2 regions of the Actinomadura citrea genome follow, and region 1 is predicted to be linked to the other one. Evidence: riboswitches for the same ligand, from Rfam matches in the RefSeq annotation. Region 1 holds a riboswitch; the other holds the start of a gene.

The links. Region 1 has a riboswitch for glycine ahead of gcvP (aminomethyl-transferring glycine dehydrogenase). Riboswitches for the same ligand answer to the same signal wherever they lie in the genome.
Region 2: it holds a riboswitch for glycine, as region 1 does, so the genes downstream of both, gcvT (glycine cleavage system aminomethyltransferase GcvT) here and gcvP (aminomethyl-transferring glycine dehydrogenase) in region 1, are expected to answer to the same signal.

What each region holds. Positions count from the first base shown of each region.
Region 1 covers NZ_JACCBT010000001.1:4,462,563-4,467,371, forward strand. The annotation lists gene BJ999_RS20810 (lysylphosphatidylglycerol synthase transmembrane domain-containing protein) at 1-1,880, opposite strand, end outside; glycine riboswitch at 2,152-2,246, shown strand; glycine riboswitch at 2,247-2,358, shown strand; gene gcvP (aminomethyl-transferring glycine dehydrogenase) at 2,419-4,809, shown strand, end outside.
Region 2 covers NZ_JACCBT010000001.1:7,603,674-7,608,482, forward strand. The annotation lists gene BJ999_RS34745 (SRPBCC family protein) at 1-22, opposite strand, end outside; gene BJ999_RS34750 (ArsR/SmtB family transcription factor) at 19-690, opposite strand; gene BJ999_RS34755 (hypothetical protein) at 967-1,314, shown strand; glycine riboswitch at 1,739-1,834, shown strand; glycine riboswitch at 1,839-1,928, shown strand; gene gcvT (glycine cleavage system aminomethyltransferase GcvT) at 2,002-3,096, shown strand; gene gcvH (glycine cleavage system protein GcvH) at 3,156-3,545, shown strand; gene BJ999_RS34770 (serine hydroxymethyltransferase) at 3,542-4,798, shown strand.

The DNA.
Region 1 (4,809 bases):
ACGGCGAGGGCGGGCCGGACGCCCGAGCGCTGCAGGTAGCGCGTGTTGACGGCGACGCCGCCCACGGCCGCCGGCGCGACCAGCTTCACGAACGACGCGGCCAGCTGCACCAGGACCGTCCGGCCGAGCGGCAGCCGCTCGGGGACGAACCCCATCAGCATGAACGCGGCGGCGAGGTAGGTGAGCGCCGCCGCCCCCAGTGCCGCCGCGACCCAGTGCCAGCTCGCCGTGGCCGCCAGCCGGCCGATGTCCAGGCTCGTCACCTGCGGGATGACGATGTACGCCGCGACCGACAGCGCCACGATGCTGACGATGGTCCGGGGCCGGAACCGCTCCAGCTTGGCGGGGGGCGCCTCCGTCTCCGGCTTCAGCCGGACGATCTGCTCCCGGATGCGGGTGAGCAGGTCCTTGTGACGCCGCAGCGCGGTGCGGGTCGCCCGCGACAGCGCCACCCGCTGGAGCAGCGGTACCGCACCGCCGAGGGCCTCCTCGCCCAGCACCGGCGCCGCCGTCCGCACCGCCCGCTCCGGCCCCGCGCGCAGCGCCAGCGTGGTGAGCAGCTGCGCGAGGTCCAGGCGCAGCGCCAGGTCGCCGGCCGCCGTCTCCCCGGACCGCAGGTCGGTGAGGTAGGCGAGGCCGTCGTCGCCGACCAGCACGGCCTCGTCCTCCAGCCGCCGGTGCGCGAGCCGCCCCGCCTGCAGGGAGCGGAACTGCCGCCACACGTCCGCCAGCAGCTCGTCGGTGATCTCCTCGTCGGGGGCGTCCCCGAACGGCCGCCCCGGGACGTGCTCGTAGGCCAGCAGCGCCGCCTCGGTGCCCACCTCGCACGTGCCGACCAGCCGCGGCGTCCGGGCGCCCGCGGCGTCCACCGCGTACGCCATCAGCGACTCCAGTTCCAGCGAACGGCGCAGCGACCGCAGCGTCCGCCCCGTCGTGGCGCCGCGCAGCCGCAGCCACCGCCACACCCGGTAGAGCAGCCCGGCGGTCTGCTGGTCGCGGTCCAGGACGCGGACCTCCACGTCCCAGTCGCCGTGCGGCCCCCGGCCCGCCGGGAGCCGGGCGCCGTACCCCTCCTGCGGGCAGGAGGCGAGGACGACGCCGTAGCGGCGGGTCTCGTCGGCGTGGTGCGCGCCGTCCAGGCGCGCCCCCCGCAGCGGGTGCAGCCCGAGCCGTTCGAGCGCGGCCACCACGGCCGCGCCGGACGGGCGCGGGTTCGGAGTCCCGACCGCGTAGAGGGTGCCGTGGCCGATGGCGCGGCCCAGCAGGTAGGTGGCGGCCAGCGCGGCGACGGAGGCGTAGGACGCGGTCAGCCCCGTCAGCGCCGCCAGTCCGATCATGGTCCAGGTCGCGGCCTGCCAGCGGGCGCGGCCCGCCATCCCGACCGCGCTGACGAACGCGATCACCGGGGCGATGTCGGTGTGCACCGGCGCGGTCTCGGTGCCGCCCCAGATCAGCGAGTCGAGCACGCCGCCCGGCGCGGCCCGCACCACCAGGTCGTCCAGGCCCACCGTGATCCCGAAAGCGATCATCGCGGCCAGCAGCGCGATCGCGACGCGCATGCCGTCCTTGTGGAACAGCCGCTCGATCCCGAACGCGATCGGCACGGCCAGCACCCCGAAGCTGGACACCAGCGTCGCCAGCGTCAGCAGCAGCCGCGGCGCGTGCGCGGTGCCCTGCGCGATGTCGGTCTGCAGGCCGTGGGTCGTCTGCTGCGCGATCGACACCAGCAGCATCACCGCCGCCAGCCCCACCACGGACGCCGCGAACCGGATGGCGTCGGAGGGCCGGCGGATCCGGTACGGCTGGGCGGGCTCGTCGACGGGCGCGCCGGCGGTCGCACCCTGCGCCGGGCGCACCGCTCCGTCGTGGGTCTGTGTCACGCCGTACCGCCGCCCTGACCATCCGCCATCGTGATCAGCGTCCCAGACCCGGCGGCGCGCCGTCGAGTCGCGGGGCCGCCGCCGGGACGCGCGTCCATCCCGCAGCCTCGTCTCCCCGCCCCCGTGCGGCCCGGGACCGTCGAGTCCCAGGTGAGTCAGCACATGATACTCGCCGGTACGGCGTCGCCGCCGGAGGGCGCGGCCCCTTGCGGCGAGCCGGAACGACGTCGCGGACGCGCCTTTGGGTAGGGTTCGACCCAGGACATGCCGTCGACCCTGTGCGGGAGAGACCCCACGCCGCCAGCGTGGGGCGCCGAAGGGGCAACATCCCCGGAACCTCTCAGGCAAAAGGACCGCTCGGGCGAGGCACCTCTGGAAAGCAGCCGTCGGTCCCCGCGCGCGGGGCGGGACGGCTCACCGAAGGGGAAACCCCGCCGCGCGGGTGAAGCTCTCAGGTGCCGATGACAGAGGGGGAGACCCGCCGCCGGCCGGGCGCCGGCGGTGGACCTGAGCGACCGCAGCAGCCAGGAGGCCCTCCATGACCGCCCAGTTCTTCGCCCCTGTGGCCGCGCCGCAGCATCCGCGGTCGGCGTTCGCCGACCGGCACGTGGGCCCCTCACCGGACGACCAGGCGAGGATGCTGGCCGCCATCGGCTACTCCGGCGCCGAGGCGCTGATCGACCAGGCGGTCCCCGCCGCGATCCGCACGTCCCGGCCGCTGGAGCTGCCGCCCGCGCTGAGCGAGACCGCCGCGCTCGACCGGCTCCGCGAGCTGGCTTCCCGCAACACCGTCCTGACGTCCATGATCGGGCTCGGGTACCACGGGACGACCACGCCCGGCGTGATCATGCGGAACGTGCTGGAGAACCCGGGCTGGTACACCGCCTACACGCCCTACCAGCCGGAGATCTCCCAGGGGCGCCTCGAGGCCCTGCTGAACTTCCAGACGATGGTGGGCGACCTGACCGGGCTGCCCGTCGCGAACGCCTCCATGCTGGACGAGGGCACCGCCGCCGCCGAGGCCATGGCCCTCGCGCACCGCGTCTCCAGGCGCAAGGACCCCGGGACGTTCCTCGTCGACGCCGACGCCCTCCCGCAGACGATCGAGGTCGTCCGGACCCGCGCCATCCCGCTCGGCATCGAGATCGTCATCGCCGACCTGTCCCGCGGCCTCCCCGACGGCGACTTCTTCGGCGTGCTGCTGCAGTACCCGGGCGCGTCCGGCGCCGTCCGCGACCTGGAGCCGGTCATCGCCCAGGCCCACGAGCGCGGCGCCAAGGCCGTCGTGGCCGCCGACCTGCTCGCGCTGACGCTGCTGCGCCCGCCCGGCGAGTTCGGCGCCGACATCGCGGTGGGCTCGGCGCAGCGGTTCGGCGTCCCCTACGGGTTCGGCGGCCCGCACGCCGGCTACATGGCGGTCGGCGAGGGCATCCAGCGCCAGCTTCCCGGGCGGCTCGTCGGCGTGTCCGTCGACGCGGACGGCGCCACCGCCTACCGGCTGGCGCTGCAGACCCGCGAGCAGCACATCCGCCGCGAGAAGGCCACCAGCAACATCTGCACCGCCCAGGTCCTGCTCGCCGTGATGGCGAGCATGTACGCGGTCTACCACGGTCCCGAGGGGCTGGCCGCGATCGCGCAGCGGACGCACCGCCGGGCCGCCGAGATCGCCGCGGGGCTGCGCGCCGGCGGCGTCGAGGTCGTGCACGACTCGTTCTTCGACACCGTCCTGGCCCGTGTGCCCGGCCGCGCCGCCGAGGTCGTCGCGGCGGCCTGCGAGCGCGGCGTCAACCTGCGCCCGGACGGGCCCGACCGGGTCGCCATCGCCTGCGACGAGACGACGCTGCCCGCGCACGTCACGGCCGTGCTGGAGGCCTTCGGCGCCGCCGCGGCCGGCGAGGTCCCCGAGGCGTTCCCGGACGCCCTGCGCCGCGAGAGCCCCTACCTGACCCACCCCGTCTTCCACGCGCACCGCTCCGAGACCGCGATGCTGCGCTACCTGCGCAGGCTCCAGGACAAGGACATCGCGCTCGACCGCTCCATGATCCCGCTCGGCTCCTGCACGATGAAGCTGAACGCCACCGCCGAGATGGAGCCGATCACCTGGCCGCAGTTCGCCGCCGTCCACCCGTTCGCGCCGCTCGACCAGGCCGCCGGCTACGTCGAGCTGATCGGCGAACTGGAGGGCTTCCTCGCCGAGATCACCGGGTACGCGAAGGTCTCCGTCCAGCCGAACGCCGGCTCCCAGGGCGAGCTGGCCGGCCTGCTCGCCATCCGCGGCTACCACGCCTCCCGCGGTGAGGAGCACCGCGACGTCTGCCTGATCCCGTCCTCGGCGCACGGCACCAACGCCGCGAGCGCCGTCATGGCCGGGATGCGGGTCGTCGTCGTCACGTGCGACGAGGGAGGCAACGTCGACCTCGACGACCTGCGCGCCAAGCTCGGCGAGCACGGCGACCGGCTCGCGGCGATCATGTTGACCTACCCGTCCACGCACGGCGTCTTCGAGGAGACGATCACCGAGGTGTGCGCGGCCGTGCACGAGGCCGGCGGCCAGGTCTACGTCGACGGCGCCAACCTCAACGCGCTCGTCGGCCTGGCCCGCCCCGGCGAGTTCGGCTCGGACGTCTCCCACCTCAACCTGCACAAGACGTTCTGCATCCCGCACGGCGGCGGCGGCCCCGGCGTCGGCCCGATCGGCGTCCGCGAGCACCTGGCCCCGTTCCTGCCCAACCACCCGCTGCGCGAGGAGGCCGGCCCCGGCACCGGCGTCGGCCCCATCTCCGCCGCCCCGTGGGGTTCGGCCGGCATCCTGCCGATCTCCTGGGCCTACATCGCGATGATGGGCCCGGACGGTCTGCGCGCCGCCACCGAGGGCGCCATCATCGGCGCCAACTACCTCGCCGCCCGCCTCGCCCCGCACTACCCGATC
Region 2 (4,809 bases), 3.1 Mb from region 1:
CGATCTCGAAGGGGTGGGTCATCGTCGGTTCTCCTCTCCTGCTTCGGGTTCGCCCGCGTGCGCCCCCGCGTCCACCTGCTGCGGGCCGGGCGCGGTCCTCCGGGCGCCGGGCTGCGCGGGGACCTGGTGGAGCCCGACGACCACCCGGTGGTTCCGGCCCTGCGGGGCGAACTCGTCGTGGTAGCGGCCGACCAGGACGGCCACGGCCTGGGCCAGTTCATCGGCGAAGGCCGACCGGTCAGCCGCGGTGGCGAACCGCACCTCCGCGTCGATGCCGAAGGTGGCGACCTGCCGCCGGGCCCGAGAGGCGCCGGTCAGCAGGGTCCCGACCTCCTGCACCAGCCGGGCCCCCAGCGCCAGCAGCCAGTGGGCGGACATCTGGTCCGGAGACCGGGAGGGATCCGGGCTGACGGCGGCCAGGACGCTGGGAGAGATCACATAGGAGGCGGCGGTAGCGCGGTACACCCGTTCGGTGACGCTGCCCTTGCGCCGCTCCTCGGCGAGTTCGACCAGCCCATGGCGCTCCAGTTCCTTCAGGTGGTAGTTGACCTTCTGCCGGGGGAGCCCCAGCCGGGCGGCCAGCATGGCGGCCGAGCCGGGCTCGGCCAGGGCGGCGAGGATCCGTGACCTGATCGGGTCCAGGGACGCCTCGGCCGCAGCGGGTTCTTCGATCACAGCGACTTCCAGCACCGCTCCAGGATCCAACCGACAAAATAATTTGTCAAGGAAATTCTAGTTGTCGGTGCCGCCGAGCGCCCATGGTGTGCAGCGTCATCGTGGTTCGGGCCGACCAAGGTCACAGCGGCGCCGGCTCGGCGATGCCCGAGGAAGCCATCGATTCCGTACTGATCGTCTGCGGTCGCGGTGCTAACCCGGCCGCGCGTCATTGTCACGAGAGCCCGTATCCCCAAGGAGGGCCGAACGCGCATCATGGGCGACCCCACCCCGTCCCACGGAGGTTCCCCCTTGAAGCGCGGTCATGTAGCGGTACTGGCGCTGACGCTGGCCCTGGCCGGCTGCGGCGGCTCCGACGACGGCAAGGCGACGAGCGCGTCGTCACCCCCCGCCCCGACCCCCGCGGCCACGGCCCCGTCCACCCCCAAGCCCGGCCCAGGCAGCGAGACCACGCCCCTCCCCCCGGCCCAGTCCAAGGCGGTCAAGGCCTTCAACGACTGCATGCACGAGCAAGGCGTCCAGATGCCGACCCCCAACCCCACCAGAACCCCCGCCCCCGACGAGCTGCAAAAGATCAGGACCGCCCTACAAACCTGCGTAAAGTCCATGTCCGCCTCCCCCGGCACGTCCCCACGCTGACGCCCGCCGGAACCGGCCGAAGCGCACCCGAGCATCCCCAAGGACGCTCAGATCTGTCGCCCCCGTTGCCGCAGCACACAGCCAAGCCGCCGCGGGCACCCGCCAGGCCAAGCACAAGCCAGAGCGCGAGGGGCGCCGCGCCAAGGGGGACCGAAATGGCCGCGGGCGGCAGCAACCGTCCAACGAAGCAACCTCAGCCGTCTGACGAAGCAACCTCAGCCGCCACCTGAGCCCCGCGACCACCTGGACCCCCGCGATCGCGTCCGAAGGCAGATCCGAGCGAAGCAAGGATCTGATCGCGAAGCGAGCCGCAAGGCGAGCCGGAGCGATGCAGCGATCGCACGCGTTTCCCCAGGGTCGGGGCCCCCAGGGCCCCGACCCTGGGGAAACGCAATGAACACTGCTAGCCTTCTGCGACAGCCGATGATCCCGTGCGGGAGAGTCCCTCGCAGCCGGCGGGGGACGCCGAAGGAGCAAATCCTCCCCGGAACCTCTCAGGCCCACGGACCGCACGGGCCAGGCGACCTCTGGAAAGCGGGGACTCCGGTCCCCCGCCGAAGGTGAAAGCCCGCCGTGCCGCGGCGGGTGAAGCTCTCAGGCGCCGATGACAGAGGGGGAGGCACCGATACGCCCGGTGCGCGAGTGGGACGATGGACCATGCGCGCCCGTGACGAAGGAGCCGAGCCCATGTCCGCCGATCCGACCGCGAAGAAGACGCCGCTGCACGACGTCCATGAGGACCTCGGCGCGAACCTCGTCGACTTCGCCGGCCATCTGATGCCGCTGCGCTACGCGAGCGAGACCGCCGAGCACCAGGCCGTCCGCACGGGTGCGGGGCTGTTCGACCTGTCGCACATGGGGGAGATCTTCCTCTCGGGGCCGGGCGCGGGGGCCGCGCTCGACTTCGCGCTGGTCGGCAACCTGTCGCCGATGCCGGTCGGCAAGGCCCGCTACACGATGATCTGCGGGCACGACGGCGGCGTCCTGGACGACCTGATCGTCTACCGGCTCGCGGACGAGACGTGGATGGTGGTGGCGAACGCCGCGAACGCCGCCGTCGTCCGGGAGGCGCTGGTCGAGCGTGCCGCGGGGTTCGAGGCCGCGGTGGACGACCGGTCCGGCTCCTACGCGCTGATCGCCCTGCAGGGGCCGCGTTCCCAGGGGATTCTCGAAGGGTTCACGGATGCGCCGCTGGAGGGCCTGAAGTACTACGCGATCCTCGCGGGGCGGGTCGCGGGCGTGGACGCGCTGGTCGCCCGCACCGGGTACACGGGCGAGGACGGGTTCGAGCTGTTCGTGGACGCGTCCGACGCGGTCCGGCTGTGGAAGGCGCTCGCCGCGGTGGAGGGGGTCGTCCCGGCTGGGCTGTCGGCGCGCGACACGCTGCGCCTGGAGGCGGGGATGCCGCTGTACGGAAACGAGCTGACGGCCGAGACGACGCCGTTCGAGGCGGGCCTCGGCCGTGTGGTGAAGCTGGACAAGCCTGGCGATTTCGTGGGGAAGTCCGCTCTGGCGGCGCAGGCGCAGACCCCGCCGGGCCGTAGGCTCGTGGGACTGGTCGCGCGGGGGCGTCGCGCGCCCCGCAAGGGGTACCAGGTCGTCACGTCCGGCGGCGCGCCGTGCGGCATCGTGACGAGCGGCGCCCCGTCGCCCACACTGGGCACGCCGATCGCCATGGCGTACCTCGACAGCGGCGTCGAGGAGACGGGCCTGGCCGTGGACGTCCGCGGCCGGCACGAGCCGGTGGACGTGGTGGCCCTACCGTTCTACAAGCGTTCCTGAACAAGTTGTCCGGCGGTGTGGGGGCGCGCGCCCCCCACAGGGGAAAGAGAGAAGTGATCGTGAGCGTTCCGGAGGAGCTCCGCTACAGCGAGGAGCACGAGTGGGTGTCGGGCCTCGGTGGCGAGGACGGCATCGTCACGGTCGGCATCACCGCGCACGCCGCCGACGCCCTCGGTGAGATCGTCTACATCGAGCTGACGCCGTCGGAGGGCGACGCCGTCGAGGCGGGCGAACCGTGCGGCGAGGTGGAGTCGACCAAGTCGGTCAGCGAGCTCTACTCCCCCGTCAGCGGCGAGATCACCGCGATCAACAGCGCGGTGGTGGACGAGCCGAAGGTCATCAACGACGACCCGTACGGCGAGGGCTGGATCTTCAAGGTGCGGATCTCGGTGGAGCCGGGCGACCTGCTCGACTCCACCGCCTACGGCAAGCTGGTCGAGGAATCATGAGCTTGGACGACTCTCTCGCGACGGCCGATCCGGAGGTCGCCGAGGCCGTCGCGGCGGAGCTGCGGCGCCAGCAGGGCACCCTGGAGATGATCGCGTCGGAGAACTTCGCGCCCGTCTCGGTGCTGGAGGCGCAGGGGTCGGTCCTGACGAACAAGTACGCCGAGGGGTATCCGGGGCGCCGGTACTACGGCGGCTGCGAGTTCGTCGACGTCACCGAGCAGCTCGCGATCGACCGGGCCAAGGCGCTGTTCGGCGCCGAGCACGCGAACGTCCAGCCGCACAGCGGGGCGCAGGCCAACACGGCCGTCTACTTCGCGCTGCTCCAGCACGGCGACACGATCCTCGGCCTCGACCTCGCGCACGGCGGGCACCTCACGCACGGGATGCGGCTCAACTATTCCGGCAAGGTGCTGAACGTGGTGCCCTACCACGTCCGCGCCGAGGACGGCCTGGTCGACATGGACGAGGTGGCCTCGCTCGCGGCCGAGCACCGGCCGAAGATGATCGTGGCGGGCTGGTCGGCGTACCCGCGGCAGCTCGACTTCGCCGCGTTCCGCCGGATCGCCGACTCGGTCGGGGCGCTGCTCATGGTCGACATGGCGCACTTCGCGGGCCTGGTCGCGGCGGGGCTGCACCCCTCGCCCGTCCCGCACGCCGACATCGTGACGACCACGACGCACAAGACGCTCGGCGGACCGCGCGGCGGGCTGATCCTCGCCCGCGAGGAGTTCGGCAAGAAGATCAACTCAGCGGTGTTCCCCGGCATGCAGGGCGGGCCGCTGGAGCACGTGATCGCCGCCAAGGCCGTCGCCCTGAAGATCGCCGCGTCGGAGGAGTTCCGGGCCCGGCAGGCGGCGACGGTGCAGGGCGCGAAGCTGCTGGCCGAGCGCCTGCTCGCCGAGGACTCCGCCAAGGCCGGCGTCAAGGTCCTGACGGGCGGGACGGACGTCCACCTCGTGCTGGTCGACCTGGTGGACTCCGAGCTCACCGGGCGGGACGCCGAGGACCGCCTGCACGACATCGGCATCACGGTCAACCGCAACGCGGTGCCGAACGACCCGCGCCCACCGATGGTCACCTCCGGCCTGCGGATCGGCACCCCGGCCCTGGCGACGCGCGGCTTCACCGCCGAGGACTTCGCCGAGGTCGCGGACGTGATCGCGCTGGCGCTACAGCCGTCCTTCGACCGGGACGGGCTCGCGGCCCGGGTCGAGGCGCTGGCCGACCGGCACCCCCTGTACCCGAACCTGTGACGTTCCGGCGC